Regions from separate parts of the Peribacillus sp. FSL M8-0224 genome, predicted to be linked through region 1. Evidence: riboswitches for the same ligand, from Rfam matches in the RefSeq annotation. Region 1 holds a riboswitch; each other region holds the start of a gene.

Region 1 (10,394 bases):
ATACGGGTGCCATGCTGTAATGAATGGTAATAAACTTTCTCACCTGCTTCAGAAAGATGAAATCTGCTTAAGGGAACGCAAGTATACAGTGTGTAAGCTATGTCCCAAAGTCTTGGACCAGGTCCAGCAACATCAAAATCAATAATACCCATTGGTTTTTTATGATTAAAAATAATGTTGTACATGGCAAAATCATTATGGCACAGCACCTCAGGTTGTTGTGGGGTGTTATCTATCGGTTGCCAGCTGTCATCAAATGAAAAATCACTGACAGAATCATGATAAAGACGGAGCATTTTCGCTATTTCCATTAAGACATCATCTGACCACATGTATTCCTTTAAAGGATAATTACCAGCTTCTCCTTCAATAAATGATAATATTTCTCTTCTTTTTTCATCAATACCTAAAAACTTTGGTGCATAACTGAAACCTTTATTCTCCAAATGCTTTAATAGCTTATGAATCTTGGGACTATCAGGCTTTAATTCCCGTCGCACAGTATCTCCTGAACGATAAACTTCAGAAACATTCCCTCCTGTTAGCATTTCTTCATTATCAAGGTTTGACATCTATGGATCCCTCCCTAATATGACTTTCTATAACACGTAAAACAATTCCTGTTTGTAACTGCCTTATAGACAGTTACGATTCACAAAACATTACTTAGAAATATTCATAGACGGATCCGATAAAGGCCGGGAATTTAGTAAATTTGTACAAGCATGTTTTGTTTTATCTCATATATATAGTAGAAAAAGGAGTGATATTTATGAATTTAAGTAATGATTTTTTATGCCGTCATAATCCATTCTGCGGTCATAATTCATCCAGCCATGATAAATCATCCTGCCATGATAAATCATCCTGCTGTGATAAGTCATCCTGCTGTGATAAATCATCCTGCCATGATAAATCATCCTGCTGTGATAAGTCATCCTGCTGTGATAAGTCATCCTGCTGTGATAAAGCAAAGGACAAAGGGCATAAACAAAAAAGATTTTCGCCAATCGGACAAGCATGTCAGACCCGACAACAAATAAGTGAGTTTTTAAGAAATTCTACCATAGGTTCAATCATTGGATTCACTACAACCGCTGAACCATTTAAACCTATATTTGTAGAGTTACGCAGTTTTGATGCTGTTACCGGACAAGTGATAGTTACTGACAGAGCAATGGGTAATTTCACTATTAGCCTTTCATCTATTTGTTCCGTTAAAACGATTTGTCCCGCTACAACGCAACCGATGTTTAATGCTTAAGACTTTATAGAGGATTGGGAAAAAATTAAAAACTCCCCTATGGGAGACGGGGGTCAGGAAGTTCTGAATGACTCCTTCATATTCTTCTCCATTCCAAGCAGGATAAAAAAAGGCAATTAATTTATTAATTGTCTTTTTGCTGTTTTGTTAGTGTCATAAACGCACGCCCCCTACTTAGCCTGCTCCAGGAAATAAATAAGAAACATGATATGCAAAAAGAGAACATCAGGGGGATTGTAAATCTCCTTGATGTAAAGCTTGTCTCGGATGGTATGACTACACTTTTAATTCTCTAATTACGTCTCTTGCTTTTTTAGCAAAATCTAGTGGTGATTCAAGGGATTTTTAGAATATTAGATATATAGTCTGCAGATGCTTGAAATGCAAGGCAGAGCTTTTTATATCTTTAATTAGCGTCGCAAAAGTAAACGTTCCAAACGTATTAATTTAAACGTGATTTTTAGGCTCAATTGAGACTAATACTAAAGTAAAACATCCAGATAATTTATAAAATAATTTTCAGCAAAAAAAAGCACCCTGTAAATGATGCTAATATTTTACAAATCAACTCCGGAATTTTTCATTTTTTATAAAGAAGAACTCCTGTCGCTTTATTTCCCCAAACCGCAACTCAGTTTACTCCTATTCCACAACGCCCGATTCTAAAATTTCAACTTTAGCATTCACATTTATCGGGATAGAAGTATAAATTTCATCCCATTTTTTCTTATCCCAGCTTCTAGTCCTCGTTCGTACTTGTTCGCCAATCCCTAGGGGATCAACATGTAGTTTTTGAAAATTCCTCACTAAATTTTCCGAGCGTTCCTTCACATCTTTGGACATTTTATCTTCTATAATTTTAATCATTTTAGGAGTTACTTCATCACCGGTATATTCTCGCAATATTGCCTTTATCTCGAGATCGATCGTTATAGGAGTATCTGTCATCGGCTTTGAAATCTTATAAGACCTTTTTGTTTTTATATTGTTGACGGAAGCAAATTCTCTCCCTTCAATTTTTGTAGAGAACCCTTCCTTGCTTGTTGTATTTTCATATAACATTTTGAAAATAACATTTTCTCGGCTCTTAGTCTGATACACGTATTCCCCTTTACTATTAAACATGGCATTTCCTTTAATATAAACTTTCCCATCCAATGCTTTTACGATAGGTAAGAATGGGTCCATTCCTTCAGAGTAATGAGCATACAAAAAAAGATGGAGGTTAGTTCTAGGCAACATACCCATTTTTATATTTTGTTCAATTGTATTAGATAAATAAATTCCTTTATCTATGTTGCCAAACTGCGGGCTTAACACACCCTTTGAACTCCCTTCTACAATGCCGAGTTTTAAAGTAGTTCCAATTGAAGGGTCTCTGATTAATGTATCAATTAGATAGAATATCCCTTGTTTCGCAAGCCTTTTTTCGTATAAAACCACCTCTAATTTCCCACTAAATATGGGTCTTTCAGATTGCTGATTCATCTCATCTCGCACGTCTTTACTAAGTGATGATTTCGAACTAAAGGTAATATTTTTAATGGTTTTATCAGGATAATAAAGAGGTGTTACAGCGATAGCTTCGAAATGAGTCTTATCGACATAATCATATCCGATGGCTGTTGCCAAATTTATTTCATCGAGAACTTTGCTTTCCACCCCCATGCAGCCTGAGAGAACACTAATTAAAAGAAGTATCAGGGCCAATTTCGCGAATAAAATTTTCATTTTTTATCTTCCTTTTTATTTGATATGACAGTAGATAAACAAACCAGAAATAAGACATAAGGAATTTCCAAAATCAATCCTAAATTTGAAATGTAATCCACAAATTGATTAATCATTCCCCTGCCTTTAATTAGATTTGTCATCACAACCAATAAAATTAATAGTAGAGCATAAATTGTTTTCTGCTTCATTTTAAAGTATTGTGAAATCCCCCTTGCCGAAACCCACATATAGAGACATACACTAGGTACTAAAACTAAGACCCATGTAGCGATTCCTATGTACTCAAACCGTTCAACAAAAGGCATTTGTACAATTCCCCAAAAAGACAAAGTTGCCCAAATATATCTACTGATTTGGCCTTCACTGTAATACCCTATTGTCAGGATCGTTAGGCATAAATAAAGGAAAACAGAAGTAAGATTTCCTAGTTGCGCCCACTTTTGTGAACTTTTACGATGCTTAACTAATGGATAATACATCATTAAAGTGGAAACGCCTAAATAGCTATATGACATTTGCTTAGATGCAAGGGCCATTTCTTTAAGAGAATGATCCCATATGGGCAATAGGTTGCGAAAATGTGTAAATTCCAGCGGGAAATAAAAAGTTAGAATTAAATAAGAAGGGATACTGATCCCTAAAAAACAAATACCGGCGACCACTCTAAACCCACCTAAAACCACATAATAAATTAATAAAGCAAATATGGAGGTCACCAACCATGTGTTAATTTGGGGGAATACCCAGGATTGAACGATTTCAAGATAGGATCTTAAAACAGAAATCCCCACCATCAGCCAATACAGTATCCAAATGATATTTAGTAAACCGCCAAGCCACTTTCCAAAAAGTCGTTTCTGTATGCCTATTAAGTCCATATCGTGCCGATTTAATAGGTTGTACATACCCCAAATACCCAATGAAAAGACTACACCACTTATAATGACCGCCATCCAAGCATCATGGCCAGCAGATTTAATGATTATCCTTTGAAATCCCAGGACCCCTACACCTACCTGAATTTTAACGATTAAAAAGAAGACTAGAAAAGGCGAGATTTGATCACTTTTATCGTTCATGTAAGAAACCTCCACTCTCACTTAGTCTTTAGTATCTTCCTTGGGTTCTAACCGAACGGTGTCTTCCGTCTGAACCTCAATTGGACGTTTAGCCTGAAGAAAAAATGGTAAACGAATCAAGGCATCCCGCATATCATAAATCCTTGGCGGATATAATGGTTCAAGAAATGGCCTCCCTAAGGAAGTTACCCTCAGTAAATGCACAAGCAAAAAACAAAAACTGATAGCTATACCCAATAATCCTAAAAAGTAAGCCATGAGTAGGAGAGGAAATCGAATTAAGCGAATGGTATTACCCATTTGATAAACAGGTGTAGTAAAAGAACCAAGAGCCGACAATGCAACAAGAATTAACAATACATTACTCGTCAGCCCTGCTTCAACAGATGCCGTCCCAATAACAATACCACCTACGATACCTATTGTTTGACCTACTTTAGTCGGCAGTCTAGCTCCTGCCTCCCTGAGAAGTTCGATGGCTAATTCCAAGATTAATGCTTCTAAAATCGGTGGAAATGGAATTCCGCTACGAGAAATCACAAGCGTACTGACTAAATCCTTTGGGATCAACTCATAATGATAGGTGAGAATTGCGACATATATGGGGGTCATTAAGATGGAAAACAATACAGCAAAAAAACGAATAAGCCTAAAGAATGAGGCAATTGTCCAGTTGAGAAAATAATCTTCGAATGCCGCAAAGTACTCAAAGAATGTAGAGGGCCCAAGTAAGCCATGTGGAGCTCCATCCACCAAGATCACTACTTTGCCTTCTCCAAGTACTGCAGCCAATCGATCAGGTCGTTCCGTATCGATAAATTGAGGAAAAGGAGAATTTTTATTATCTTCAATCATTTGGGAAATATAGGAGCTATCAATTATTTGGTTAACCCTTAAATCAGATATGCGCTGTATGACGGTTTCTACATTCTCGCTATTTGCAATTCCTTCTATATGAATCACAGCTACTCTTGTTTTGGATAACTTCCCAACAATAATTTCTTCAACAGCAAGTTCTGCAATTGGAAGCCGTTTTCGGATTAAATATATATTCGTATCAAGTGATTCGACCAGTGCCTCTTTCGGACCGACAACACTGAACTCTACCTCTGGCAGTGTAACTTGCCTCGAAGTGTTATTTGCTGCTTTAACTAAAACTGCTTGATCAGATTGATTATTTAATGTAATGGCTATATAACCCATTAACAGCTGACTTTGTAGTTCAGCAGGATTTTTTGTAAAAACAAGCCCCTCTATTGGCAAGTTGTGTACAAGCTCTTCCAGAGTTGAAGAATTTGTATGTAAAAAAGGAAGGAGGTCCCTATGCATTATATCTTTATCAATTAATGTATCGAAAAAAGATACACAGTATATTTCATTTTCAAAATCGAGTGTAAAGCTTGTGAAGTCCTTGGACTTTTGCAGATGTTTGAGTACATCAGTGAAGTCTGTAGATTTATGAATTTCTTGCTTTTTAAAGAATGAATATCTTTTCAATAGACTTCACTCCTTTGATTGTAAGATATGGATATTATTTACGAATTGAAGGTTTTTATACGCACGAATACTTAGTTGAAATTACCGATTAAAATTAGTGGCCAACTGTAATTTGAGTTTTAATCGAATAAATAAAAAAGAATCATAAAAGGGGAGTTGTATTTTCTACTACTCCCTCGTTTAGAACCCTCGTCCATTAAATATTTATTCAACTTATAACGAATAAAGATGAATCCACCCCAATACTCTAGCCATTTCCATAGATTTCTAGCATTCTTAAAAAACTTCATAATTAGGCTTGCAACAGAATGGATTCCCTGTTATATTACAATCAATTAAATATTTTCTTACTTCGGAATCTTTTGAAGTGAGGATAGAGGAGCAAAGACCATTAGTACACATTTTGAGGAGAATGAGATCCTATGACTATTGTGGAAAGGGGAATTTGCCGAAGCGGAAAGAATCTCATGTTCTTGAAGCTGGTTCTGCTATTGAATAAATACAGGACTGTCATATAGGAAACTATATGGAGGGCTATCTTATGCGCGGAAACATTTTCTTGGTAAATATTGTTTCTAATGCAGCAGCGAATCCTCGTTGTTGCTTTTTTGCGTTTACTCCTGAATGGCCCTAACCACCTCTGAATATTTTTAAAAAATTATACAAAAGGGTGTGAAGTTATGAATTTTGGCCAAGTTTTAACCGCAATGGTTACCCCGTTCAATCATAATGAAGAGGTTGATTTTAATGCTACGAGAACTTTAGTAAACTATTTAATTGCTAATGGTTCTGATGGATTAGTAATAGCCGGTACAACTGGAGAGTCCCCTACATTAACTCAAGAAGAGAAAGTGGATTTATTCAAATTTGTTGTAGAAGTTGTTGATGGAAGAGTTCCAGTCATAGCTGGAACCGGCTCAAATAACACGAGAGCTTCCATCAGCTTGACAAGGCAAGCGGAGGCAGCAGGAGTCGACGGAATCATGCTCGTTACCCCATACTATAACAAGCCGTCTCAAGAAGGATTATTTCAGCACTTTAGCGCTATTGCCCATTCCACTTCATTACCGGTAATGCTTTATAACATTCCAGGTCGAAGTGTTGTAAACATGTCAGTGGAGACGATTGTCAGCCTCTCAAAAATCACCAATATCGTGGCAGTAAAAGAAGCAAGTGGTGACTTGGATGCCATGGCACAAATCATAAGCAAAACAACTAGTGATTTTACTTTATACAGCGGCGATGATGGGTTAACATTACCGGTTTTAGCCATCGGTGGAGCAGGCATCGTTTCGGTTTCTTCACACATAATTGGCAATGAAATGCAAGAAATGATCAATAGCTTTAAAAATGGTGATGTCCATGGTGCTGCCGCTGCACATCGTACACTTCTTCCAATCATGAAAGCATTATTTGCTGCACCAAGCCCGGCACCAGTAAAATCAGCATTAAATATGCGGGGATTAAATGTTGGAGGTGTCCGCTTACCATTGGTCCCTTTAAACGATGAAGAAAAAAGAACACTGCAAACAGCTCTGCAGCCTAGTAACGCAGAAGCCATTTTGTTAAATAAATAAAACGAATGATTCTGGAGAAATTTTAAAAAGCAGTGCATACTCGAAAGTAATGCACTGTTTTTTTATCCATGTACGACTCAGGTGGAAGAATTTACACTATATTTAAAGAATCAATAAGGAGAGAGCCAATGGGGGGTACACACAAACCAAACATTCTTGTATTTAGTCCTATTCAGACAGAGGTCGATGCTTATGCTGATCGTATCCGCAATAGTGGGTTCATATCGGTGAAGACAGCGAAAACTTTGGAGGAAGCAGAAAAATATTTACCAGGCACTGAAGTTATCTTGGGGTGGAATTTTCCTACACAATTACTATGTAAACCAATAGCCGCATCTGTTCGCTGGTTTCAATCAATGGGAGCAGGGGTCAATGATTTGATAGCAGACAATTCGATACCTCAAAACATTACAATAACTCGAATTATTGACCAATTTGGTGCTTACATCTCTGAATATGTATTTTTGTTTCTCTTGGACATAGTGAAAGACGGTCCTCGGATGAAACAATCGCAATTGGAGCGAAGGTGGGATCCTTTCATTTCTGAAACCCTAAAAGGGAAAACAATCGGGATCGCTGGACTTGGATCGATTGGCGCTGAACTTGTTCGTAAAGCCCGAGCATTTGATATGAATGTACATGGGTTAAGCTTTAGTGGAAAACAAGCAACACTCGTGGATCTCCACTTTACTCCAGATCAATGGGGTGAATTTGTAAAAGACCTGGATTATTTGGTCCTGACGCTTCCTTTAACGGATTCCACTTATCATATCATTAACCAGGACCTACTTTTAGCGATGAAACCCAACGCTTACCTTATCAACGTTGGCCGCGGCGCATTGATAGATGAAGGGGCTTTACTATCTGTCATGCGGGAAGGACATCTTCAGGGAGCAGTCCTTGATGTATTTGAGACAGAACCGTTGCCAAAAGAACATGCCTTCTGGTCCATGCCCAATGTGTTTGTCACTTCCCACCTGTCAGGGCCCAGTACGATTAACGAAGTGAGCAACTTTTTCATAGAAAATTTAAGGCGATTTTCAAGTGAACAACCATTAAGTGGAATGGTAGATCGGAATCGAGGGTATTAAACCCTTAAATAATTTTTGAAACAGCCGCATTTTTCATCGAAGGAATGCGGCTTACATTTATTTAGCTCTATATTCCTCTTACAAATCAAAAATCCCCTCACAATAGATACTTTTTTCGATGGAGATAACGCAATTGTACCATCCATTTATTATCTCCTTATGTATAGTTCCATAAGAAAAAGCTGCCTTAATGACAGCTCCGATCAGTAAACGATTCTATAAATTGTATATACGAACTAGATGCGAGTAATGCAAACTGGACATGCTTTGAATGCCGTCAGCGCGGATCACGCTTTTCTGTTCGAATCCAGAACATCCAAATAGTGCTGATTGTACATAATGCCTAGGATATTCCCAAAGGGATCAACCACGGATGCAGTAATGAACCCCTGACCGCGAACTGTGGGTGCCTCGTGTTCTTTCGCTCCCATAGACAGCAGCTTCTCGAAAGTTGCTGTCACATCGTCGACGTGCCAGTACACGACGGCACCCCCGGCCGCTCCGGTCGACGAACCACCGGGCGCGTAGCGGCTATCGATTAGGCCCAGCTCGTGCTGGTAGTCCCCGAGGCGAAACTCGGCATATCCCGGCCGTTCGAAGTATGGGTCGGTACCCAGCAGCTCTGCGTACCACTTCTTTGCCGCCACTAGATCGTCGGCCCAAAAACTGACGGTGGTGAGTCCTCTTAATGTCTTTGTTTCGCTCATAATCGATTTCCTCCTCAATGTTGAGTAAGTAACTATACTTCAATATTTAGGGTCACCGGGTGATTTCCTAGTTGCAGTTCCGATAGCTATTGTAAACGTCTATGCTGACAACAGTATGTCAGTGTAAGTGAATATTTTATCAAAAGTGGCTTGAACATTTATTCCTTTGATTAACTTCGATTTACCTACGAATAAACCCTTCTCTTTTTCAAGAAAATGTCCCAAACAAGCCCTTGCTCCAATAAGCAAAGGCTGTTTTTACGCGTTTCTTCTATATATACATCAAATTTGCCAAAGGTGCCCCCATTCGTATACGTGTACTTTTACGAACGAATAATTTGTTCTTTGGATATCTGCTTTGAAGCATCAGGAATCTTTCGTATTTTATAATTAATCATATCTGAAGAGTAAACCATGATACTCACCATTCCTCCTTGGATCGTAGCCCGGATCAGGATCGGTTGATTGTACTTGTTTTTAAAACTAAAATCAGGCCCATACCAGCTTACTGTTGCATCGCGGCCGGATGGAACATACGGAACGCTCCTTGTATGGGAATAGCGTTGAATCGTTTGCAACCCTGCATTGTCGATAGCATTAAACAATGTTGATGAAACCTGGCAAATCCCTCCGCCAATCCCTTCAGAAAACTCTCCTTTAACGATAACCCGAGCGAGCAAATATCCTTTTTCTACTGACCTCTTGCCAACAGCTTGGTTAAAAGAAAAGACCTCTCCTGGAAACACGACATAATTATTAATGGCTTCTGCAGCAAGTGAGATATTATTTGAACGATTTTTATTGTTCACATTAAAATAGGTTCTATATTCACCTATCTTTTTTTCACGAATTTCCGCAAGTATTTCGCTGTCAACCTTTGGATGAATAGCAAGCAAAGGTACTTCTAGTTTGTATGATCTACTACTGTACAAAAAGGAATGAAATTGCTCTTTAAAGGCTCGATGGTATAGCTTGTAACCTACCCGCCCAGGTAGAATATTACCTTGCTTGTCCATTGTGGCATTTACAGGTTTTTGGTAAACTTGCCGGTCTATTTTTTCGACAAATTGATTGTATTTATCCACGTCCACCATAGGAACATCCAGGAAGGGCATTGTAATATCAGCATGGTTGACACTGGCAATCGTTTGTCCTTGGTGGGTTACCAATAAGCTTTCAGAAATATTCACTGGTTGAACGAATAGCAAAAGTCCCGCAATCCATGTTAATCTCATTTAATGCACCTCCTGGGTTGGTTTCCTTGAACATTCACAATTTCACTTCAAGTCTTCATAAATTGCATCTTGATCAATAAACCAACGATCAGGCAAACTCTCCTTGCGGATCATAAAATGCATAACCTTTATTTCTTTGCCTTCTTTCTTCTTATAAATAGCTACTTGAACGGGTACATCCACGAGAAATAGACCATTTAGCTGTTCAGG
Region 2 (10,394 bases), 480 kb from region 1:
GGAACGGTCGTTGTCAGCGTTCCTCAGCCTGGAGAGGAAGCAGATCTGGGTAAAGAAGTATATGAAGCGGACTCCCATGATATAAAGGCGGCCCGCCAGCAGGAAAATGCAAAAACACCATACCCGATTGTCGGCGGGAGACTGACAGTCACTCTATATGGTGAAGAATTGGCAAGTAAGGGATTGAATGATTATGTCGATACATATAGGCGTGACCCAATGGTGGGAAGGGATTTGTATTTAGCGGTCGTTCATGGCAAAGCGGAGGATGTAGTTAAAATGGAGCCGAAGTTGATTAAAACTCCAGGGGTTCAAGTGAAGGAGCTGATCGAACAGAATATAAGGACTAATTTGCCTGATGTAGATCTTCACAGGTATTTATATGCGTGTCATGGTAAAGGGATCGATCCGGTCTTGCCCTTATTGGAAACAACAGAAGACCAAATACGGGTAAGGGGGATCGCCTTGTTTAAAACGGATCGTTATATTGGTAAATATATACCTTATGAAGACGGCTTTTTATATAAGGTCCTTAGTGAAAATTTTAAGCTGGGGAGTTATGAAATTAAATGGAAGGAAAATGACTTTACCGATATCAATAACGTGGAGTCACGTGTCCATTATCATATTTCGAATGCCAATCAAGACCCAAAGGTCAGGATTGAAGTGAAAATGAAAGCGAGTCTGCTAGAGGTCCAAGGCTACGACTTGGGCAAAGCGGTCGACCTGAATAAAATAGAGGCCAGGGCCGAGCAGGTCATTGGCAAAAAATTAAATGAGATGGTAACCATGTTTCAGGAGAACCATATAGATCCGCTTGCACTCGGTGATCATGCTAAAAGTAAAACAAGAAATTTTGATCAAAAACATTGGGAGGAGGCATATCCCGATATTCCAATCGAGGTCGATCTGGATATTGAAATGATTCAAACGGGAATAGCTGAATAAAAGTAGAATATTCTGGAGTTTTCCCCTTTATAATAGGGTATTGGTGTAAGGATTGTGTCAATGCGGCTAAAAAAGGGGGAAAAGCATGGACAAAGCATGGTGGAAAGAGGCAGTTGTGTATCAAGTGTATCCAAGGAGTTTTATGGATAGTGATGGCGATGGTATTGGTGATATAAATGGGATTTTGATGAAGCTAGATTATTTACAAGAGCTGGGTGTGAACGTGATATGGCTATCCCCAGTTTATCAATCTCCCAATGATGACAATGGGTACGATATCAGTGATTATAAAGCAATCATGACTGAATTCGGGACCATGGCCGATTTCGATAGGTTGTTGAAGGCCGTTCATGAACGTGGAATGAAGATCATGATGGACCTGGTGGTCAATCATTCTTCAGATGAACATCCATGGTTCGAGGAATCCCGTTCCTCAAAAGACAATCCGAAACGTGATTACTATATTTGGAAACCTGGCAGGGATGGGAAAGAGCCAAATAATTGGGAGTCGATTTTTAAAGGTTCAGCATGGGCATATGATGAAAGAACCGATGAATATTATTTACATTTATTCAGCAGGAAACAACCGGATTTAAACTGGGAGAACCCTAAGCTCCGTGAGGAAGTTTACAGCATCATGACTTGGTGGCTGGATAAGGGTGTCGATGGCTTCCGGATGGATGTCATCAACTTCCTTTCAAAAGATCAAAGCTATTCAGATGGAGCCGTTCATCATGAGAAGCAGTATGGTGATGGAAGCCCCTTTTTCCTGAATGGACCGCGCATACATGAGTTTCTGCAGGAAATCAATCAACGGGCACTTTCTGGACATGACGTGATTACGGTTGGGGAAATGCCAGGCGTCACACCGGAGGAAGCGCAATTGTTCACAGGTAAAGATCGTGGTGAGCTACATATGGTCTTTCAATTCGAACATATGGATTTGGGGAGGGGACCAGAAGGGAAATGGAGTAACGAAAAATGGAATCTAACCGATTTAAAGCGAATTCTCTCTAAGTGGCAGACTGGTTTGGAGGGGGATGGCTGGAACAGTTTATACTGGAACAACCATGATCAGCCCCGGGTTGTCTCAAGGTTTGGTAATGATGGAAAGTATCGTATTGAAAGCGCAAAGATGCTTGCCGCTTGTCTTCATATGCTGCAAGGTACACCTTATATATATCAAGGGGAAGAGCTGGGAATGACCAATGTTGCATTTGAAAGCATCGATGAATACCGGGATATCGAAACATTGAATTCATATGACGAACTCGTCCATTCTCATGGCTGGTCAAAAGAGCGGATGATGTCAGCCATCCACGCCCGCAGCCGGGATAATGCGAGGACACCGATTCAGTGGAATGACTCCCGGAACGCAGGATTCACGAAAGGGACCCCTTGGATTAAGGTTAATCCCAATTTTCCCGAGATTAATGCAGAAAAGGCTTACAATGATCCGAATTCCATTTTTTATTTTTATAAAAAGCTTATCCAACTGCGCAAGGAACATGATATCGTCGTTTATGGCCGTTTTGAACTGCTGTTGCCGGATGATGAACGAATATTTGCCTACACGAGATCGTTTGAGGAAGAAAAGCTGTTGGTACTGTGCAACTTTAAAGAAGAGCAGGCCTCTTATACTTTGCCTGAAGAGCTTCATGCATATTCTGCCACAAAGCTGATCGGCAATTATGATCAGGAGGAAGAAGGAATCTCCAGCAAACCCCTGCAACCATATGAATGCAGTGTTTATCATTTGAAATGAAAAAAGGACCTGTTCTTCTCCGGTTAGGGAAGAACAGGTCCTTTGCGTATTATTTTGATTTAAGGTCACATTCCTCAAGCGGAATGATTTTCGTTTTATGCTTAATTTTATAGCCGAACCATAGGACGAAAAATAGAATCAAGCCAATGTAGGAAACGAACATTGAATTCCAGTCGATCCCATCGCTGCTGAAAGCCTGATAGCCTTGTCCGATGATAATGATAATACAAAGGACAAGTGCGAATATAGGTCCGAATGGGAAGCCTTTTGCCCGGAATGGTAAAGCATTCATATCAAGGCCTTGAGCGGCGTAAGCTTTGCGGAACCGATAATGGGCAATCGCAATCCCTACCCAGGTGACGAATCCTGCCATGCCTGAAGCGTTCAATAACCAGATATAAACGACGCCATCCCCGAAAAATGAAGCTAAGAATGCAACGCAGCCAACTAAAGAAGTCACGATAAGTGCATTCACGGGCACTCCTCTTTTATCTAACTTGCCTAGGAATTTCGGTGCTTTCCCATCACATGCCAAGTCCCATAGCATACGGGTTGAAGCGTACATGCCAGAGTTACCGGCAGAGAGTACGGATGATAAAATGATCGCGTTCATGATGGATGCAGCAAATGCAAGGCCGGCCCGTTCAAATACAAGCGTGAATGGACTTACGGCAACATCTTGACTCAATAAACGTGAATCCGTAAACGGAATGATCATTCCAATAACGAAAATTGCTAGGATATAGAACAAGAGGATGCGCCAGAAAACGGATCTGATCGCTTTTGGGATATTTTTTTCTGGATCTTCACTTTCACCAGCGGTCACTCCAAGCAATTCCGTTCCTTGGAATGAAAAGCCGGCAGCCATGAATACGCCTAGAATCGTGAAGAACCCTCCGTTAAAGGGACCTTCGCCCATTGTGAAATTGGAAAAACCGATTGGGTCATTCCCACCCATGATTCCGAGAATGATCAGAACACCCGTAATCAAGAAAATGACGACTGTCACGACCTTGATCATGGCAAACCAGAATTCTGTTTCCCCGAAACCTTTAACTGACATGTAATTGATAAGAAACATAGTGATTAACGCAATGGCACTCCAGATAAATGAAGGGCTATCCGGGAACCAGAACTTCATAATTAAGACAACGGCTGCCAATTCAGCGGCAATGGTGATTGCCCAGTTATACCAGTAGTTCCAACCAATCGCAAAACCGAAGGACGGATCGACGAATTTGGATGCATAGACACGGAACGAACCGGCCACTGGCATGAACGCCGCCATTTCTGCAAGACTTGTCATTAAGTAATAAACCATGATGCCGATGACCGCATATGCCACCAAGGCACCGCCGGGACCGGCTGAATGAATGGCACCGCCACTTGCTAAAAATAAACCTGTTCCAATCGTTCCACCTAATGAAATCATCATTAAATGACGCGCTTTCAGGCTCCTTTTCAATTCAGTAGGGCTTGAAGGTGATTGTGAATTTGACAATTGATGTTACACTCCTTTTTATTGGAAGGGAACGAAAAATAAAAAAACAGCAGTCGAAAAAGATCGACGGCTGTTTATAATAAACCCGTTTATCCTTCCGAAGATAGCTCCCCACGCTTTTTAAAAAAACGTGACAGTGGTGTTCCTATTCGGTTACACCGCCAGCAAGAATATACATGGAATATACCCTAACTTCGGCAACTTATCCTTTCAAACGGAGTCTTTAATTTTCCAGAATCTCGTCCGTTTTACTTTTATAAGCTGCAGCCTCTAACTCATCGGTAAATGAGGAAGTATTCAATTTTTCTAAAATCGTTGGCGTCAGTTTGTAGGTGACGTCGGACGATTTTACTCATGAAATTCATGCAATCGCTAATAGATTGCTAGTAATTGAGTAAACTTTACTATATCAAAATTATAAAATAACTTCTGGGATATCGCAATGATTATTTTATGTGGTTATTTTTTCCTAGTTAATGAATGAAGGCAGGAAGGAAGAATCAAGTGACGATATACTAAAATATAGCACATCCTGATAACTAAACGGTTTTCCGTTTTATTAGGGCATAGTCCAGTTTTACATGTTTGACCTCTTCAGGATTCTCAAAGAGATCCACTGCCATTTTCCCGATCCATTCCAGCGGTAAGGAAATGGTCGTGATGTCTAGCATTTCGCCAAGGCTATCATTATTGAAGCCGAGAATGGCACAATCTTCCGGTATCCTTATACCCGATTTCCTAGCGGTAAGAATGAAGCCCGCCGCCGTGTCATCATTCGTGATGATGATGGCTTCAGGTTTATCCATCATCGAATTCCATTCCTGAAACAATTGTTCACCGTCTTTGATGTGATAACTGCCTTCAAACAGCCATGCTTCATTGTTTATCAGTTGATGTTTACTCATGATATCGTTAAAGGCCTTTGTACGATGGGAACTGTTCCTGCTCTTTTTACGGCCGAGGCTGTATCCGATTTTCTTATATCCTTTAGCAATCACGTACTCAAGGGCACAGGAGAAAGCTGCATAATGATCAATGCTGATGGATGAGAATTCAGCCTGGGCGGTATCTTCACATAAAATAATCGGTCCGTATTTTTGGTAATTCAAGAGGATTTTCATTTCCGAAATCCTTGAACAAACGATAATGCCATCGAGCTGTTTCATTTGCAGCATATTAAAAGCCTGGATCTCTTTCTCCCTGTCATAATTTGTTTGAAAGATGACGATATGACAGCCAATTGCATTTGCCTGTTTTGTGATTCCGTTAACGATTGCCCCGTAATATGGGTGATTGTTGAAGGGGATGATGACGCCGATAAGGTTGGTTTTCCCTTTTGAAAGATGAATGGCGTTGATGTTTCTCGTATAATTCAAACGATTGATCGCTTCTAAGACGCTCTTTCTTTTATCGGGGCTTACATATGGATGATCATTCAATACACGAGACACTGTTGAGACAGATACACCAGCACATTGAGCTATTTCTTTAATATTTGTCATGGTATCACCGTTTTTCTTTTTTTATATTGTACAGTATGAAACCCATTTCAGGGCAAGGGAACAGTGTGGGACTGCTGAAGATTTCTTCAAATAAGGTCTTGTTATGGTATTGGTTTCATCCTTTAATATTGGTCTAAGTCTTAGAGGAGGAGGAAATCATGATGTTCCAAACTTTAATCACCCTGTTTGTGCTTTGCGGAATCGAATTGGGATTTGCGTACTTGGCCATTTCCTTGAAACAGGAGAAATGAGTGGCAATGCCCGTCAAGAAGTCCGCGGCTTTATACGTGGAAACCGCGTTTACTCGTGAATTTCACGTCGTCCAGAAATAGCTCCCCTAGTTATGTTCACCAGTAAAACTCCACAATATAAATATAATTTCATCATACGGAATGACTGACTGTCAGGAAGCTGCCTAGTGGAGCTTCCTGACAGTTTTTGCTGTGTGTAAAAGTCATTGCTGATGGAATCGATAAGCAACAAATCTGGAACATGTCCTTTATGGGGAAATATCCTATACTCCGTGGAACACGATGACAATCGCGGGAATCGAGGCTGGACCAAAAGCTGTTTGGATAGTCGGCAGTTGTTTTATCCTGAACCTCTTACTGATTTTCCTTTTCTTCAAACAGTTTAAACTCGTTTCATTTGATCCATCACTTGCTGCCGCGATGGGAATTCCTGTACTGTTCTTTCATTACTTATTGATGAGCCTCATTTCACTGACAACTGTTGCTTCTTTTGATAGTGTAGGTTCCATTTTAGTAGTTGGGATGCTCATCATACCTGCGGCAACGGCCTATCTGCTGTCAGACCGTTTAAGCCGCATGATATTGGTCAGTATCGGGGTCGGGGTGCTAAGTTCCGTCATCGGCTACTATTCAGCCACCATTTTGGATGCCTCGATATCAGGTTGCATGGTGGGTTCGGCCGCCATATTATTCGGATTGGCCTTTCTCTTCTCCCCGGGCAATGGATTGGTCAGCCTATTGCTGAAACGGAGAAAATCAAAGGAATCACATGCATAGCTCTCCATGCCTGCAGGCTTCATGGAAATAACTCCATGAGGCCTGTAAACTATTCTTCGATATAGTTGTGATTTTATTTGTTTAAAGTATAATGAATAAGTGTATTTATAGATGTATCGCAGGAGCCTTTTTAAGGGAGAGTTTAGTATGGAAGAACAAAATAAATTTTCATCTCGAATAGATTTTTCTTTGGTCACAATATTGCTGTTATTATGCGTTGGAAGTTGCCTGGCAATCTATAGTGCCCAAACGACTGGACAGTACGCTGAAAACTTCTTAATAAAACAAATTTTTTGGTATATAGTGGGGATTGGAATCGTATTAGGGTTCATCACACTGGATTCGGACCAGTTGAAAAAAATCTCTTGGTACGCTTATGGCTTCGGATTATTTTTACTTTTTTTGCTGATCATTATGCCGGAAAGCATCGTTCCTGTCCGGAATGGTGCGAAAAGTTGGTTCATCATTCCGGGAATCGGTTCGATTCAGCCATCGGAATTCATGAAGGTTTTCCTGATCCTGGCTTTAGCGAATGTCATATCGAACCATCATCTCAAAAACACGCTGAAAACGATTCAAACGGATATCTGGCTGCTTATTAAAATCGGTCTTGTGACCGGTGCCCCTTTATTGTTAATCATGCAACAGCCGGATTTGGGCACCTCGCTTGTCATCATGTCAATCATGCTCGGAATGATTTTCATATCAGGGGTAACATGGAAGATCCTGCTGCCGATCGTTTCGGGAGGAATTGTCGTCGCGTCCACGGTCCTGTACTTTGTACTTTGGAAGCCTGAAATCCTGGAAAAATACCTAGGGGTAAAATCTTATCAATTCGGCCGTATCTATTCTTGGCTGGATCCATATAATTATGCCAGCTCCGAAGGGTATCACTTAACCAAATCCTTACTGGCCATAGGCTCCGGCCAGACCACAGGCAAGGGAATCGGTTCAAGGGAAGTGTATTTGCCCGAGAGTCATTCGGATTTCATTTTCAGCATCATCGGTGAAGAATTCGGCTTCATCGGATCAAGCATCATCATTTCCTTGTTTTTCCTATTGATTTACCACATAACAAAAACGGGAATGGACACGAAAAATAACTTCTATACATATATCTGTGTGGGCGTTATAAGCATGTTGACGTTCCACGTTTTTCAAAATATCGGCATGACTGTAGGCCTTTTGCCGATTACGGGGATTCCGCTTCCATTTGTCAGTTATGGAGGAAGCTCGCTCATGGGGAACATGATGGCGATGGGCTTAATATTCAGCATTCGGTATCACTATAAGAAGTATATGTTTTCTACGGATATCTAATAATAAAGCCGGCCCCCGATGGCCGGCTTTATTTGTAGCAAAAAAACAAAAGGAGCAGAATCCACCCCCCTGAATGTTTATTTATTGAATGTTCGTTCCAGATGGAAATTGATTTTTATATCCGGAAAATTGTTGATACGATTGGCCTAAGCTGGTAGCTTGCGCCTTTTCTAAACTATACCAGCCTTTTTCGAACATAAGGTTATAGAGTTCACGCTGCATCTCCTGATTTTCTTTGGAAATGGAGAAAATGTCTTGGAATAATGCTTGATTACTCATTTCATGCAGGGCAACGGAAAGGGAGTTACAAAAGTATTTTTCAGTTGTGAGCATATCATTTATAAAATCCCTGTCATTCATTTGCGGTGTTTTTGCCACGGGAGATTCAGGATTTTGGACTTTGTTTTCATTGGGCATCAAGAACCCTCCTTTATTGATATTGTTGTTGACTCTGATTTTGGTCCGGGTTCAAATGTTTCAAAATGGTATCGTAATGGCGTTGATGCATGAGTCCGCACCGATTTAACGCATCAATGATTTGCGGGTCCTTACATTGTGTGGCAAAAAAATGTGCTTTTTTAACCGCATTCAGATTCCATGCAAGCATGTCGGTCAAGTATAAGCTATCTTTCACCGAAACCATCTCCGGCGGCTGTTTCATGAAGCCGGTCGACTGCTGTTGGCTATTAAACGAATTTTGCTGTTCCATCATTCTACCTCCTTATGTGTTCTTTAATCGGGCTTAATTTTCCCTTCATGAAATTTTTTATTCTTGATTCTAAATATCTGAAAAATGGATTAAATGGTAAAATAATCTTGTGCATCTATTTTCCAAAATGATTTGGAGGGGAATGCAGATGGAAAGGATTTTGAAAAATCTATTCCTTTTTTTATCAAAGAATAAAGCTATGAAACAGGCTGCGAAAAAATACGGGCTGCGGTTTGGTGCATCTCGCTTCGTGGCAGGAGAATCCTTGTATATGGCATGTGATGTGATTGCTGAACTTAACCGGAAGGGGCTTGCTGTCACCATTGATTATTTGGGTGAATTCATTGAAGATGAACAAGAGGCAGGGAAGATGGCAGAAGAGTGCATCGAAGCCATCCGGATGATTGGCACAAATGACCTGGATTCACAGTTATCCCTGAAGCTGACCTCGATGGGCTTGGATGTGTCCGAACAAGTCGTAATGAATAACATGCGGAGAATCTTGGATGAAGCTAGAGCCCATCGTGTTTTCGTGACGCTTGATATGGAAGATTTTCCGCGCTGTCAGCCGACTTTGGATGTATTCAAAACCCTGAAGTCTGAATATAATGAATTGGGGACTGTCATTCAAGCTTATCTGTATCGGACTGAGAGGGATATTGAAGAGCTGGATGCATACCATCCGAATTTAAGACTTGTTAAAGGGGCTTATAAAGAACCAAGGGACGTGGCTTTTCCCGAAAAAAAAGATGTGGATGAGAATTTCAAGAAAATCATCAAGAAGCATATACAAAATGGAAATTACACAGCCGTTGCCACACATGATGATAAAATCATTGATTATACGAGGGACTTGGTCAAAGATCAGGGAATACCCCGGGATTCATTTGAATTTCAAATGTTATATGGCATCCGCACTGAAAAGCAGCTTGAACTTGTTAAAGAAGGATATAAGGTAAGGGTGTATGTTCCTTATGGTACGGATTGGTATGGATATTTCATGCGCCGCCTTGCGGAGAGGCCAGCCAATATTGCTTTCGTTTTAAAAGGCCTATTCAAGAAATAGGAAGCGAGAGCCGCCCCGGAAAAGGGACGGCTGCTCAACTCAAGAAGGATTATCTTTTGAACTGATTGTTTTGGCTGTTCACTTTATTGATTCCATGTTGACGTTCAGCGCCAGGGCCGGCATTGCCTTTAACACTTGCTGCGCTCACGGCTGCTTTAGAAGGATTATCTTTACGCTTCATTATATAAGTCACCTCCTGCCCGGTTATTTTTTACTGAACGGAGGAGAAATAACCGGAAGAACGCGGAGAAAAAAATATTTTTTCCTGTTTAATCATTGCGGAATTTCCAAATATATTCTATATTAGTAATAAGAAAAAATATTCAAAATTTTTTTGAATTAAAAATGAATGAACATTCATTCAATAAATTGTGTAAGGGGGATATAAACTTGGTTCGACAAATACGAAAGGCTGCTGTTCTAGGGTCAGGAGTTATGGGATCAGGGATTGCTGCACACCTTGCTAACATCGGCATTCCGACTTTATTATTGGATATTGTACCTCGTGAACTCACTGAGGATGAAAAGAAAAAGGGACTGACATTAGATAATAAA
Region 3 (10,394 bases), 800 kb from region 1:
GAAAAAAAGAACCCATATCATAAGATACAGGTTCTTTCATGTTCATGATTAAACTTCATCACTGCCGAAGAAGTTACGGAATTGTTGGATCGTAGTATCACGGTTCAACGCAGCAATCGAAGTCGTTAATGGAATGCCTTTAGGGCAAGACTGCACGCAGTTTTGTGAGTTACCGCAGTTTGCAAGTCCTCCATCACCCATGATCGTATTTAAACGTTCAGCTTTGTTCATTGCACCAGTTGGATGTGCGTTGAATAAACGAACTTGTGATAATGGTTGTGGCCCCATGAAGTCTGAATTGCTGTTTACGTTCGGACAAGCTTCCAAACATACACCGCAAGTCATACATTTAGATAACTCGTAAGCCCATTGACGTTTCTTTTCTGGCATACGCGGTCCTGGTCCAAGGTTGTACGTTCCATCGATTGGAATCCATGCTTTTACCTTTTTCAATGAGTCGAACATACGGCTGCGATCGACTTGCAGGTCACGAACAACAGGGAATGTACGCATTGGTGCTAGACGAACCGGCTGCTCCAATTGATCGATAAGAGCTGTACATGATTGTCTTGGTTTACCATTGATAACCATTGAACAAGCACCACATACCTCTTCAAGACAGTTCATGTCCCATGCGATTGCTGTAGTGTGCTTGCCTTGTACCGTTACTGGATTACGACGAATTTCCATTAGGGCGGAAATTACGTTCATATTCGGACGGTACGCTAATTCGAATTCCTCATCATAAGGAGCTGAATCCGGTGTATCTTGACGAGTGATTATAAAACGGACTGTTTTAGTCTCAGATTTAGTTTCAACCATTTTTTTGCTCCCCCTCTTTAGTGTTTCGTAGTGTAGTCACGTTTACGCGGTGCGATCAGTGATACATCTATGTCTTCATAATGGAATTCAGGTGCTTGATCCAAGCCTTTGAATGTTGCCATAGTAGTTTTCATGAATTCCTCATCATTACGTTCTGGGAAATCAGGTTTGTAATGCGCTCCGCGGCTTTCGTCACGGTTTAATGCACCAATTGTGATTACACGAGCCAATTGCATCATGTTTTGCAGCTGTCTAGTGAATGCAGCTCCTTGGTTACTCCATTTAGCCGTGTCATTGATGTTAATTTTCTTGTAACGTTCCATCAGCTCAAGAATCTTGTTATCCGTTTCTTTCAGCTTGTCATTGTAACGAACTACAGTAACATGCTGTGTCATCCACTCACCAAGTTCTTTGTGAAGGACGTACGCATTTTCGTTACCATCAAGAGACATGACTTCATTCCATTTCTCTTGTTCTTGTTTTTCGTACCCTTCATACAATGAAGAAGGAATGGATTCTGAAGTTTTAGCAAGGCCTTCAATATATTTAACGGCGTTCGGTCCAGCGACTGAACCACCATAGATTGCGGAAAGAAGTGAGTTGGCACCAAGACGGTTACCGCCATGTTGTGAATAATCGCACTCACCTGCAGCGAATAAACCTTTGATGTTAGTCATTTGGTCATAATCAACCCAAAGTCCGCCCATAGAATAGTGAACGGCAGGGAAAATTTTCATTGGAACTTTACGAGGATCTTCACCCATGAATTTCTCGTAGATTTCAATGATTCCGCCAAGTTTAATATCAAGTAATTTAGGATCTTTATGTGATAGATCCAGGTAAACCATGTTTTCACCATTAATGCCAAGCTTCATGTTCATACATACGTCGAAGATTTCACGAGTCGCGATATCACGAGGTACTAGATTACCATAAGCAGGGTATTTTTCTTCAAGGAAATACCAAGGTTTCCCGTCTTTATATGTCCAGATACGTCCACCTTCACCACGAGCGGATTCACTCATTAGACGAAGTTTGTCATCGCCAGGGATTGCTGTCGGGTGAATTTGAATGAACTCACCATTAGCATAATTAACACCTTGCTGATAAACGATGGAAGCTGCTGAGCCTGTATTGATCATTGAGTTCGTTGATTTACCGAAAATGATTCCAGGGCCGCCGCTCGCCATGATGACTGCGTCTCCAGGGAATGATTTGATTTCCATTGAAGTCAGGTTTTGTGCTACGATACCGCGTGCTGTTTGCTCATCATCGATAACAGCTCCAAGGAATTCCCAGCCTTCATATTTCGTTACAAGGCCTTCAACTTCATAACGGCGAACCTGCTCGTCCAATGCGTAAAGTAATTGCTGACCAGTTGTTGCACCAGCGAATGCTGTACGGCTATGTTGAGTACCACCGAAACGACGGAAATCAAGAAGACCTTCCGGAGTACGGTTGAACATAACACCCATACGGTCAAACATATGAATGATCGATGGTGCTGCTTCGCACATCGCTTTAACCGGCGGTTGGTTAGCCAAGAAATCTCCGCCATAAACTGTATCGTCGAAGTGGATATATGGAGAATCCCCTTCACCTTTTGTATTTACTGCCCCGTTGATTCCGCCTTGGGCACAAACTGAGTGAGAGCGTTTAACAGGCACTAAAGAAAATAAATCAACCTGTTGTCCCAGCTCTGCTGCTTTGATCGTAGCCATTAATCCAGCTAGACCTCCACCAACGATAACTATTTTACCTTTACCCAATTCTGTCACTCCCTTATTTCCATTAGCCAAGCTATGTTTTTCCTAATTCTTATAAATGAACTCTATCTTCTTATACGAATGCGAAAATTGCGCTGATTCCGATATAAGAAAGAAGAACGAAAACGATCAATGTAAAGTAAGTCATGATTCTTTGCGATCTTGGTGAAACTGTAAGACCCCAGCTCACAGCAAATGACCATAATCCATTAGCAAAGTGGAAGATTGCCGAGATAATACCAACAATATAGAACACAATCATGAATGGACTAGAGAAAATCTCTGCCATCATGTCAAAGTTAACTTCAGCACCCATAGCTGCTTGAATTCTAGTTGCCCATATATGCCAAACAAGGAAAATCAACGTTATGATTCCAGTTAGGCGTTGCAGCATGAACATCCAGTTACGGAAGAAACTAAATCTGCCTAAATTGTTTTTTGCTGTAAAGGCAATATAAATTCCGTACACAGCATGGAAAATGAGCGGTAGATAGATGACGACCCATTCTACCAAAATCTTCACGGGCGTATACTCAATTAAATGAACTGCCCCATTAAAAGTTTCTTCTCCTTTTGTTGCCATAAAGTTTACCGATAAATGAAAAATTAGGAATAGACCAATTGGAATTACTCCTAGAAGTGAATGAAGCCTGCGATTCCCAAACTCACGATTTTTTGCCACTAAGTGCCCCCCCTTAATTTGTGAAAAATCATGCAAAGATAAACTGGTGGCTACCTTTTATCTCCGCGTGAAAATACAGTATAGAGTCAAAAAACTCCTCTATACTTCCTTTACAATTATGTGACATGTCCATTTTACTCCTGACTTCTATGTGCGTCAAGAAAACGGATACAAGAAATCTCTTTTTCAGAATAGATTTTATTGGATTATATTGGCTATTTTTTGTTTGTCAAGATGATATTTTGAAGAAATTTCTAATTTAACTATTAATATCCCGGTATAATTTCTCATTTTTTTCCAATTGTGATTTAAATAAATAAAAAACAGTATAATTTGCAAAAGAAATACGTTTATAATAGATTTACAGAAAGAGGCGATAAATTATGAAAAAAAATATTGCTGCTGCGATAGAAGAAGAGATTCAAACTGAAGAAATTCAAACAACTGAAGAATTCCAAGTTCCAGCTTTCGGATACGAATTAATCAGAGAAGTTCTATTGAACGATATTCTCGGAAAAGACTCTAATCAAATCCTCTATTGGGCAGGTAAACAATTAGCAAGAAAATTCCCATTGAATGGCGATCAGGAAGTGATTGAATTCTTCCAAAACGCTGGATGGGGCAATCTGGAAATCTTGAAATATACGAAACACGAGATGGAATTATCCCTGACAGGTGAAATAATCAGCCGCCGTTTGGATTTACACCCGGATTGTCACTTCCAACTTGAAGCCGGTTTCCTTGCCGAGCAGTTTACACTGCAAAAAAAATTCCTCAGCGAATCAACGGAAGAAATCAAACGCCGCGCAAAAAAAGTGATATTCACCATCCAATGGGATCCCAGAGATCCAATCTAATGAGCCCTGAAAACAGACTTACCCTTTTTACCGGAAGTCTGTTTTTTATTGGACTCCTGACACTTAAGCTAGCACATTTGCATGCTGACCAAGTTTAAATGCTTCATGAAGGGATTCAACCGCCTTCACCATTTCCTTTTCATTGACGACGGTCGAAACTTTAATTTCCGATGTGCTGACCATTTTCACCTGGATGCCTGTATTGGCCATCACTTCAAACATTTCGGCAGCCACTCCCGGATTGGATACCATACCAGAACCGACGATGGACACTTTGGCCAACCCGCTCTCCGTTTCGACTCGGTCGAACCCCAATTGTTCTTTATTATTTTCCAGCACGATCAAGGCCGCTTCCGTATCTTCACTTTTTGTGGAAAAAGATAGATTCGTCGTATCCTCGGCAGTCATGCTTTGAATGATGATGTCCACATTGATCCGGTTTTTCGCAAGCGTCGTGAAGATTGTGGATAATGCACCAAGTGATTGGGGCAAACCATATATTGTGACCCTCGTAATACTGTCTTCAAAAGCAATGCCGCGTACAATTAAGTTTTCTTCCATAGTTGCTTCCTCCTCTATGATCGTACCTGATTCTTTCTCCATGCTTGAACGGACTTCAAGCGGAATTTGATAATTTTTTGCATATTCGACAGCCCTTGGGTGAAGGACACCCGCCCCCAGGTTGGCAAGTTCCAGCATTTCATCGTAAGAAATGGATTGGAGTTTTCGCGCGCCTTTTATGTAGCGTGGGTCCGTTGTGAAAACACCCGTTACATCCGTATAAATATCGCATCTATCCGCATTCAGCGCTGCAGCGATGGCAACCGCCGTCGTATCGGATCCTCCTCGCCCTAAGGTAGTGATTTCCCCATTTGCATCGTTACCCTGGAAACCGGCTACCACCACTATTTTCTTCTCCTGAAGCTGAGCTTGGATCCTCGTGGCATCGATGTTTAAAATCCGGGCATTCCCATGAACGGATTCCGTTTGCATGCCAGCCTGCCAGCCAGTATACGAAATGGCTTCATGTCCTTCTTCAATCAATGCCATCGTTAACAGGGAAATCGTTACTTGTTCCCCAGTCGTCAATAGCATATCCATTTCCCTCTTGCTCGGGGATCCGGAAATATCACGCGCCATGGAAACCAATTGGTCCGTTGTTTTCCCCATAGCTGAAACAACGACGACAACCTCATTTCCATTCTCCGCTTCCTCGATTACCCGATTGGCAACATTTTTGATTTTTTCTACGCTACCGACGGATGTTCCGCCGAATTTTTGAACGATTAATGCCATCCTCATGCACCCTCTCTACTTTTTAGGCAATAAAAAAAGCAATGAGAAATATCTCATTGCTGTGGTCACATATCTAATACTGTAAACACAGTGAGATAGCTCTCCAGGGTATAAACCCTGACAATCCGCCATTTCTTAAATGTCGGACCAGGAGGACAAGGTATGAGTCTTGTCTTCCTTCGGCGGCGTCCCCTTTCAAAACCTTTCATGGAAGCTCATACTTCTCCAGGTTTTTACTCTTGAATTCCGCACCTCTATCAGCACTTTTAAGTTGTCTAGTTAAAAATTCCTTTTAATCATAGCATAGAGATTTATCGGTAGCAAGATTATTCTTGTAATTTTCTAACGATTCCCTCGGCTACCCCTTTTGGCATGCCAGCTTCCATGATTTCCTCGGCCGTCGCCTCTTTGATTTTCTTCAATGATCCAAAATGCCTTAATAATTGCTTCCTTCGCTTTTCCCCGACTCCTGGAATATCATCAAGCTGGGAGTGAACCGCATTTTTCCCGCGTAGCTGGCGATGAAACGTAATCGCGAACCGATGCACTTCATCCTGAATTCTTTGCAATAGGTAAAATTCCTGGCTCCTTGAATCAAGAGGTACAAGTTCAAGCGGATTTCCGATCATCAATTGCGAGGTTCTATGCTTTTCATCCTTAATGAGGCCTGAAAGTGGAATATCCAAGCCTAATTCATTTTCCAGAATATCCCTTACCGCTTCGACATGTCCCTTTCCGCCATCAATGATGATCAAGTCCGGAAGCGGCAGCCCTTCTTTCAATACTCGTGAATATCTTCTTCTGACCACTTCACGCATCGATTCATAATCATCAGGTCCCTGGACCGTCTTGATCTTATATTTGCGGTACTCTCTTTTTTCCGGCTTCCCATCAATGAACACGACTAAAGCGGAAACGGGGTCACTTCCCTGGATATTGGAGTTATCAAAAGCTTCAATTCGATGCGGGGTGTAGATACCCAGTTGTTTCCCGAGGTTTTCCACCGCATTGATCGTTCTTTCTTCATCCCTTTCAATCAAAGAGAATTTTTCCTGAAGGGCGATGGAGGCATTTTTATTCGCCAATTTAAGCATGTCTTTTTTCGCTCCCCGTTTCGGGTGAATCGTTTTGACACCAAGCAGCCCTTCGGCCATTTCGGCATCCACAGATTCTGGCAGCAAGATTTCCTTTGGTTTAAAGTGGTTCGTAATCTCGTAAAACTGACCGAGGAATGTAAGAAGTTCCTGTTCCGGTTCATCGTAGACCGGAAAAAGCGAAACATCCCTTTCTATCAATTTACCCTGCCGGACAAAAAATACCTGAACGCACATCCAGCCTTTATCATAGGCAAAGCCAAATACATCCCTGTCGATGAAATCGGTCGTCATCATTTTCTGCTTTTCCATCGTAATATCGATGTGGGCAATCTTGTCACGGAACTCCTTGGCCCTCTCGAAATCGAGCTCTTCCGATGCCTCCAGCATTTTTTCAGTCAGTTCTTTTTTTATTTCAGTATGCCCGCCGTTCAAGAACCGGTTGATATCATCGACCATTTTTTTATATTCCTGTTCCTCTACATCATATACACATGGGGCAAGGCACTGGCCAAGGTGATAGTAGAGACAAACGCGATCCGGTAACGTATTGCATTTTCTTAGGGGATAGATGCGGTCGAGCAATTTTTTCGTTTCGTTAGCTGCAAATGCATTCGGATAAGGACCAAAATATTTCCCTTTGTCTTTTTTGACCTTTCGCGTAATGATTAGACGCGGGTGGCGTTCCGCAGTCAGCTTGATGAAAGGATACGTCTTATCATCCTTTAGCATGACATTATATTTTGGGTCATGTTTTTTGATTAAGTTCAACTCTAAAATAAGAGCCTCGATATTGGAAGAGGTGACGATGTATTCGAAATCCTCAATCTCGTTCACGAGTCGAAATGTTTTCCCATCATGAGATCCCGTAAAATAAGAACGGACACGATTTTTCAACACTTTCGCTTTGCCTACATATATGATCGTTCCCTGACGATCTTTCATTAAATAACAACCAGGTTGATCGGGAAGAAGGGCAAGTTTATTCTTTATTTGTTGATTCATGCATTCAGCCTCCTGTTCTCCCATTTTTACAATCATTATATATCAAGATAGCGAAAAAAGCTTCAAGTCCGCAGACTTGAAGCTTTTTTTAGCTAACTTACTATTACGCGTGTTTTGCAATAAGTTCAGCAAGTGCTTCTTTAGGTTGGAAACCAACAACCTTATCGACCACTTCACCGTCTTTAAGGACGATTAATGTCGGGATGCTCATCACACCGAATTTTCCAGCTGTTTCTTGGTTTTCATCTACATCCACTTTTACGATTTTTGCTGTATCGCCAATTTCAGTATCAAGCTCTTGAAGAACAGGAGCGATCATTTTACAAGGTCCACACCATGGAGCCCAAAAGTCTACAAGAACGACACCTTCGCTAGTATCTGTTGTGAAAGTTTGGTCAGTTGCATTTACAATAGCCATATATATTTCCTCCTCAAATTTACTCAAATAACTAAAAACAGTATACCACTGTTGCTCAAATCGATGCTAATATTTTGCTTCAGTGGTAGGATGTCCAAAAAAAGAGTGATTATGCAGGCCAAAAACCCTCCCCAGTAGCGCAAATAAAGGGGCAAGACATGTATCGGCTTATGCCGAATGTCTTGCCCCTCATCTGTATTATTTCTTTTACGCGTTAACTTTAAGTTTTTTGAATTCTTCCGTAAGCAATGGAACGACTTCGAAAAGATCTCCGACAATTCCATAATCAGCCACATTGAATATGTTAGCTTCCGGGTCTTTATTGATGGCAACGATAACCTTGGAGTTGGACATTCCCGCTAAATGCTGGATTGCACCGGAAATTCCGCAGGCGATATAAAGGTCAGGTGTTACGACTTTACCCGTTTGCCCGATTTGTAATGAGTAATCGCAATAGTCTGCATCACATGCTCCTCGGGAAGCTCCTACCGCTCCGCCAAGAACCTGTGCCAGTTCCTTTAATGGTTCAAAACCATCTTCACTTTTCACGCCACGGCCACCCGCGATGATTACTTTCGCTTCTGAAAGGTCGACCCCTTCACTGGCTTTTCTAACAACATCCTTAATGATTGTCCGTAAGTCCTTAATATCCACACTTAATGTAGAAACATCACCAGAACGGGACTCATCTTTCGCTAATGGTTCGATATTGTTCGGACGGATTGTCGCGAAAATCACGCCAGCTGTAACAATTTTCTTTTCAAACGCTTTACCAGAATATATCGGGCGGGTGAAAACGATATTTCCGCCTTCTTCTTCAATGGATGTAACGTCGGAAATCAATCCTGATTCAAGTTTTCCAGCCAATTTAGGTGCAAGATCTTTTCCTAAGGCCGTATGTCCAAAGAAAATCCCTTCCGGCTTTTCCTGCTCGATGACGGCAAGCAAGCTTTGCGCATATCCATCTGAAGTATATTGTTTCAATTGATCATTTTCGACTGCAATAACCCGGTCTGCACCATACTGGATCAATTCATTACCGAAATTCTGAACGCTGTCACCAACTAAAACACCAACGATTTCCCCGCCATCCGCAGCAAGCTTAGCCGCACCGATAGCTTCAAATGATACATTTCTTAGTGAACCATCACGAACTTCGCCCAATACAAGAAACTTTCTAGCCATTTATAAAAACCTCCTGTGCTCTATTTTTCTTTTTGTCGTGTGTTGTTGTTTTGAAAAGTACCGTTTCGATTAAATCACTTTTGCTTCACTGCGTAATAATTGAACAAGCTCGGTAACTTGAGCACTGATTTCCCCGTCCAAAACTTTTCCAGCTTCTTTTTTAGCAGGAAGGTAAATTTCAATCGTTTTTGTTTTGGCCTCAACATCGTCTTCTTCCAAATCCAGGTCATCCAATTCCAATTCTTCAAGCGGTTTTTTCTTTGCCTTCATGATTCCTGGCAATGAAGGATAACGTGGCTCATTTAGCCCTTGTTGCGCTGTCACCAATAATGGAAGAGAGGCTTCGATCGTTTCAGAGTCACCTTCGACATCACGGATAACGCTTACATTTCCATTTTCTATGTCCAATTTAGTAATGGTTGTAATATAAGGAATCTCCAAAATTTCGGCAACGCGTGGTCCCACTTGACCGGAGCCGCCATCGATTGCAACGTTCCCTGCAATGATTAGATCGGCGTTTTTATCTTTTAAGTATTCGCCAATAATTTTGGCAGTCGTGAATTGGTCGCCATTTTCTATGTCGTCTTCTATATTTATCAATACAGCTTTGTCAGCACCCATTGCCAGCGCTGTGCGTAATTGCTTTTCAGCCTCTTCCGTTCCGACAGAAATAACCGTTACTTCGCCGCCTTGTGCATCACGCACCTGGATTGCTTCTTCAACTGCATACTCATCGTATGGATTAATGATGAATTCTGCTCCATCCTCATTGATTTTCCCGTTGGATAGTGTAATTTTTTCTTCTGTATCAAATGTTCTTTTCAGCAGTACATAAATGTTCACGATAATACCTCCCGAATAATTTGAGTTTTGAAGATTATGAATTTTATTGATATATAGTAATGTTCTACAGATTTCACCAAAATCCTGCATGATATATAAAAATAGTTATTTAAACCGAAACATCATTTCCCTTTGAATACAGCTTCCCTTTTTTCAATGAAAGCGGCGATTCCTTCTTGTGCATCAGCAGTATCGAAAGCCTGGCCAAAGAGGGCAGCTTCCCTTTCCACACCTTTATGGTAGGAATCATGCTTGGAATAATTCAATAACTCAATGGCCGACTTTAATGCCAGTGGGCTCTTCTTGGCAATTTTATTGGCTAGATCCTTAGCTTTTGGAATCAGTTCTTCATCCGTGAAGGCATGATTCGCCAATCCGCATTGCACAGCTTGGGTGCCTGAAATCGGTTCACTTGTAAACAGCATT

The links. A riboswitch is a leader RNA that binds a small molecule or an ion and turns the genes downstream of it on or off. The one in region 1 is predicted to bind lysine.
Region 2: linked by a shared signal. The riboswitch ahead of MKX49_RS23825 (amino acid permease) and the one ahead of dapA (4-hydroxy-tetrahydrodipicolinate synthase) in region 1 are both predicted to bind lysine.
Region 3: linked by a shared signal. The riboswitch ahead of MKX49_RS17315 (aspartate kinase) and the one ahead of dapA (4-hydroxy-tetrahydrodipicolinate synthase) in region 1 are both predicted to bind lysine.

Annotation. Positions count from the first base shown of each region.
Region 1 covers NZ_JBBOOJ010000001.1:4,396,497-4,406,890, forward strand. The annotation lists gene MKX49_RS21260 (phosphotransferase) at 1-572, opposite strand, end outside; gene MKX49_RS21265 (hypothetical protein) at 773-1,264, shown strand; gene MKX49_RS21270 (Ger(x)C family spore germination protein) at 1,907-2,995, opposite strand; gene MKX49_RS21275 (GerAB/ArcD/ProY family transporter) at 2,992-4,077, opposite strand; gene MKX49_RS21280 (spore germination protein) at 4,099-5,574, opposite strand; lysine riboswitch at 5,941-6,119, shown strand; gene dapA (4-hydroxy-tetrahydrodipicolinate synthase) at 6,255-7,151, shown strand; gene MKX49_RS21290 (D-2-hydroxyacid dehydrogenase) at 7,280-8,242, shown strand; gene MKX49_RS21295 (VOC family protein) at 8,530-8,949, opposite strand; gene MKX49_RS21300 (VanW family protein) at 9,273-10,184, opposite strand; gene MKX49_RS21305 (hypothetical protein) at 10,227-10,394, opposite strand, start outside.
Region 2 covers NZ_JBBOOJ010000001.1:4,880,583-4,890,976, reverse strand. The annotation lists gene MKX49_RS23835 (Ger(x)C family spore germination protein) at 1-948, shown strand, start outside; gene MKX49_RS23830 (glycoside hydrolase family 13 protein) at 1,034-2,713, shown strand; gene MKX49_RS23825 (amino acid permease) at 2,763-4,214, opposite strand; lysine riboswitch at 4,311-4,495, opposite strand; gene MKX49_RS23820 (LacI family DNA-binding transcriptional regulator) at 4,754-5,716, opposite strand; partial or broken gene MKX49_RS23815 (metal ABC transporter permease) at 6,199-6,744, shown strand; gene MKX49_RS23810 (FtsW/RodA/SpoVE family cell cycle protein) at 6,892-8,064, shown strand; gene MKX49_RS23805 (spore coat protein) at 8,146-8,481, opposite strand; gene MKX49_RS23800 (hypothetical protein) at 8,495-8,773, opposite strand; gene MKX49_RS23795 (proline dehydrogenase) at 8,922-9,839, shown strand; gene MKX49_RS23790 (YuzL family protein) at 9,889-10,023, opposite strand; gene MKX49_RS23785 (3-hydroxyacyl-CoA dehydrogenase/enoyl-CoA hydratase family protein) at 10,230-10,394, shown strand, end outside.
Region 3 covers NZ_JBBOOJ010000001.1:3,598,908-3,609,301, forward strand. The annotation lists gene sdhB (succinate dehydrogenase iron-sulfur subunit) at 49-822, opposite strand; gene sdhA (succinate dehydrogenase flavoprotein subunit) at 840-2,591, opposite strand; gene MKX49_RS17305 (succinate dehydrogenase cytochrome b558 subunit) at 2,662-3,270, opposite strand; gene MKX49_RS17310 (YslB family protein) at 3,654-4,127, shown strand; gene MKX49_RS17315 (aspartate kinase) at 4,191-5,423, opposite strand; lysine riboswitch at 5,512-5,688, opposite strand; gene uvrC (excinuclease ABC subunit UvrC) at 5,750-7,522, opposite strand; gene trxA (thioredoxin) at 7,626-7,940, opposite strand; gene MKX49_RS17330 (electron transfer flavoprotein subunit alpha/FixB family protein) at 8,148-9,125, opposite strand; gene MKX49_RS17335 (electron transfer flavoprotein subunit beta/FixA family protein) at 9,195-9,968, opposite strand; gene MKX49_RS17340 (enoyl-CoA hydratase) at 10,091-10,394, opposite strand, start outside.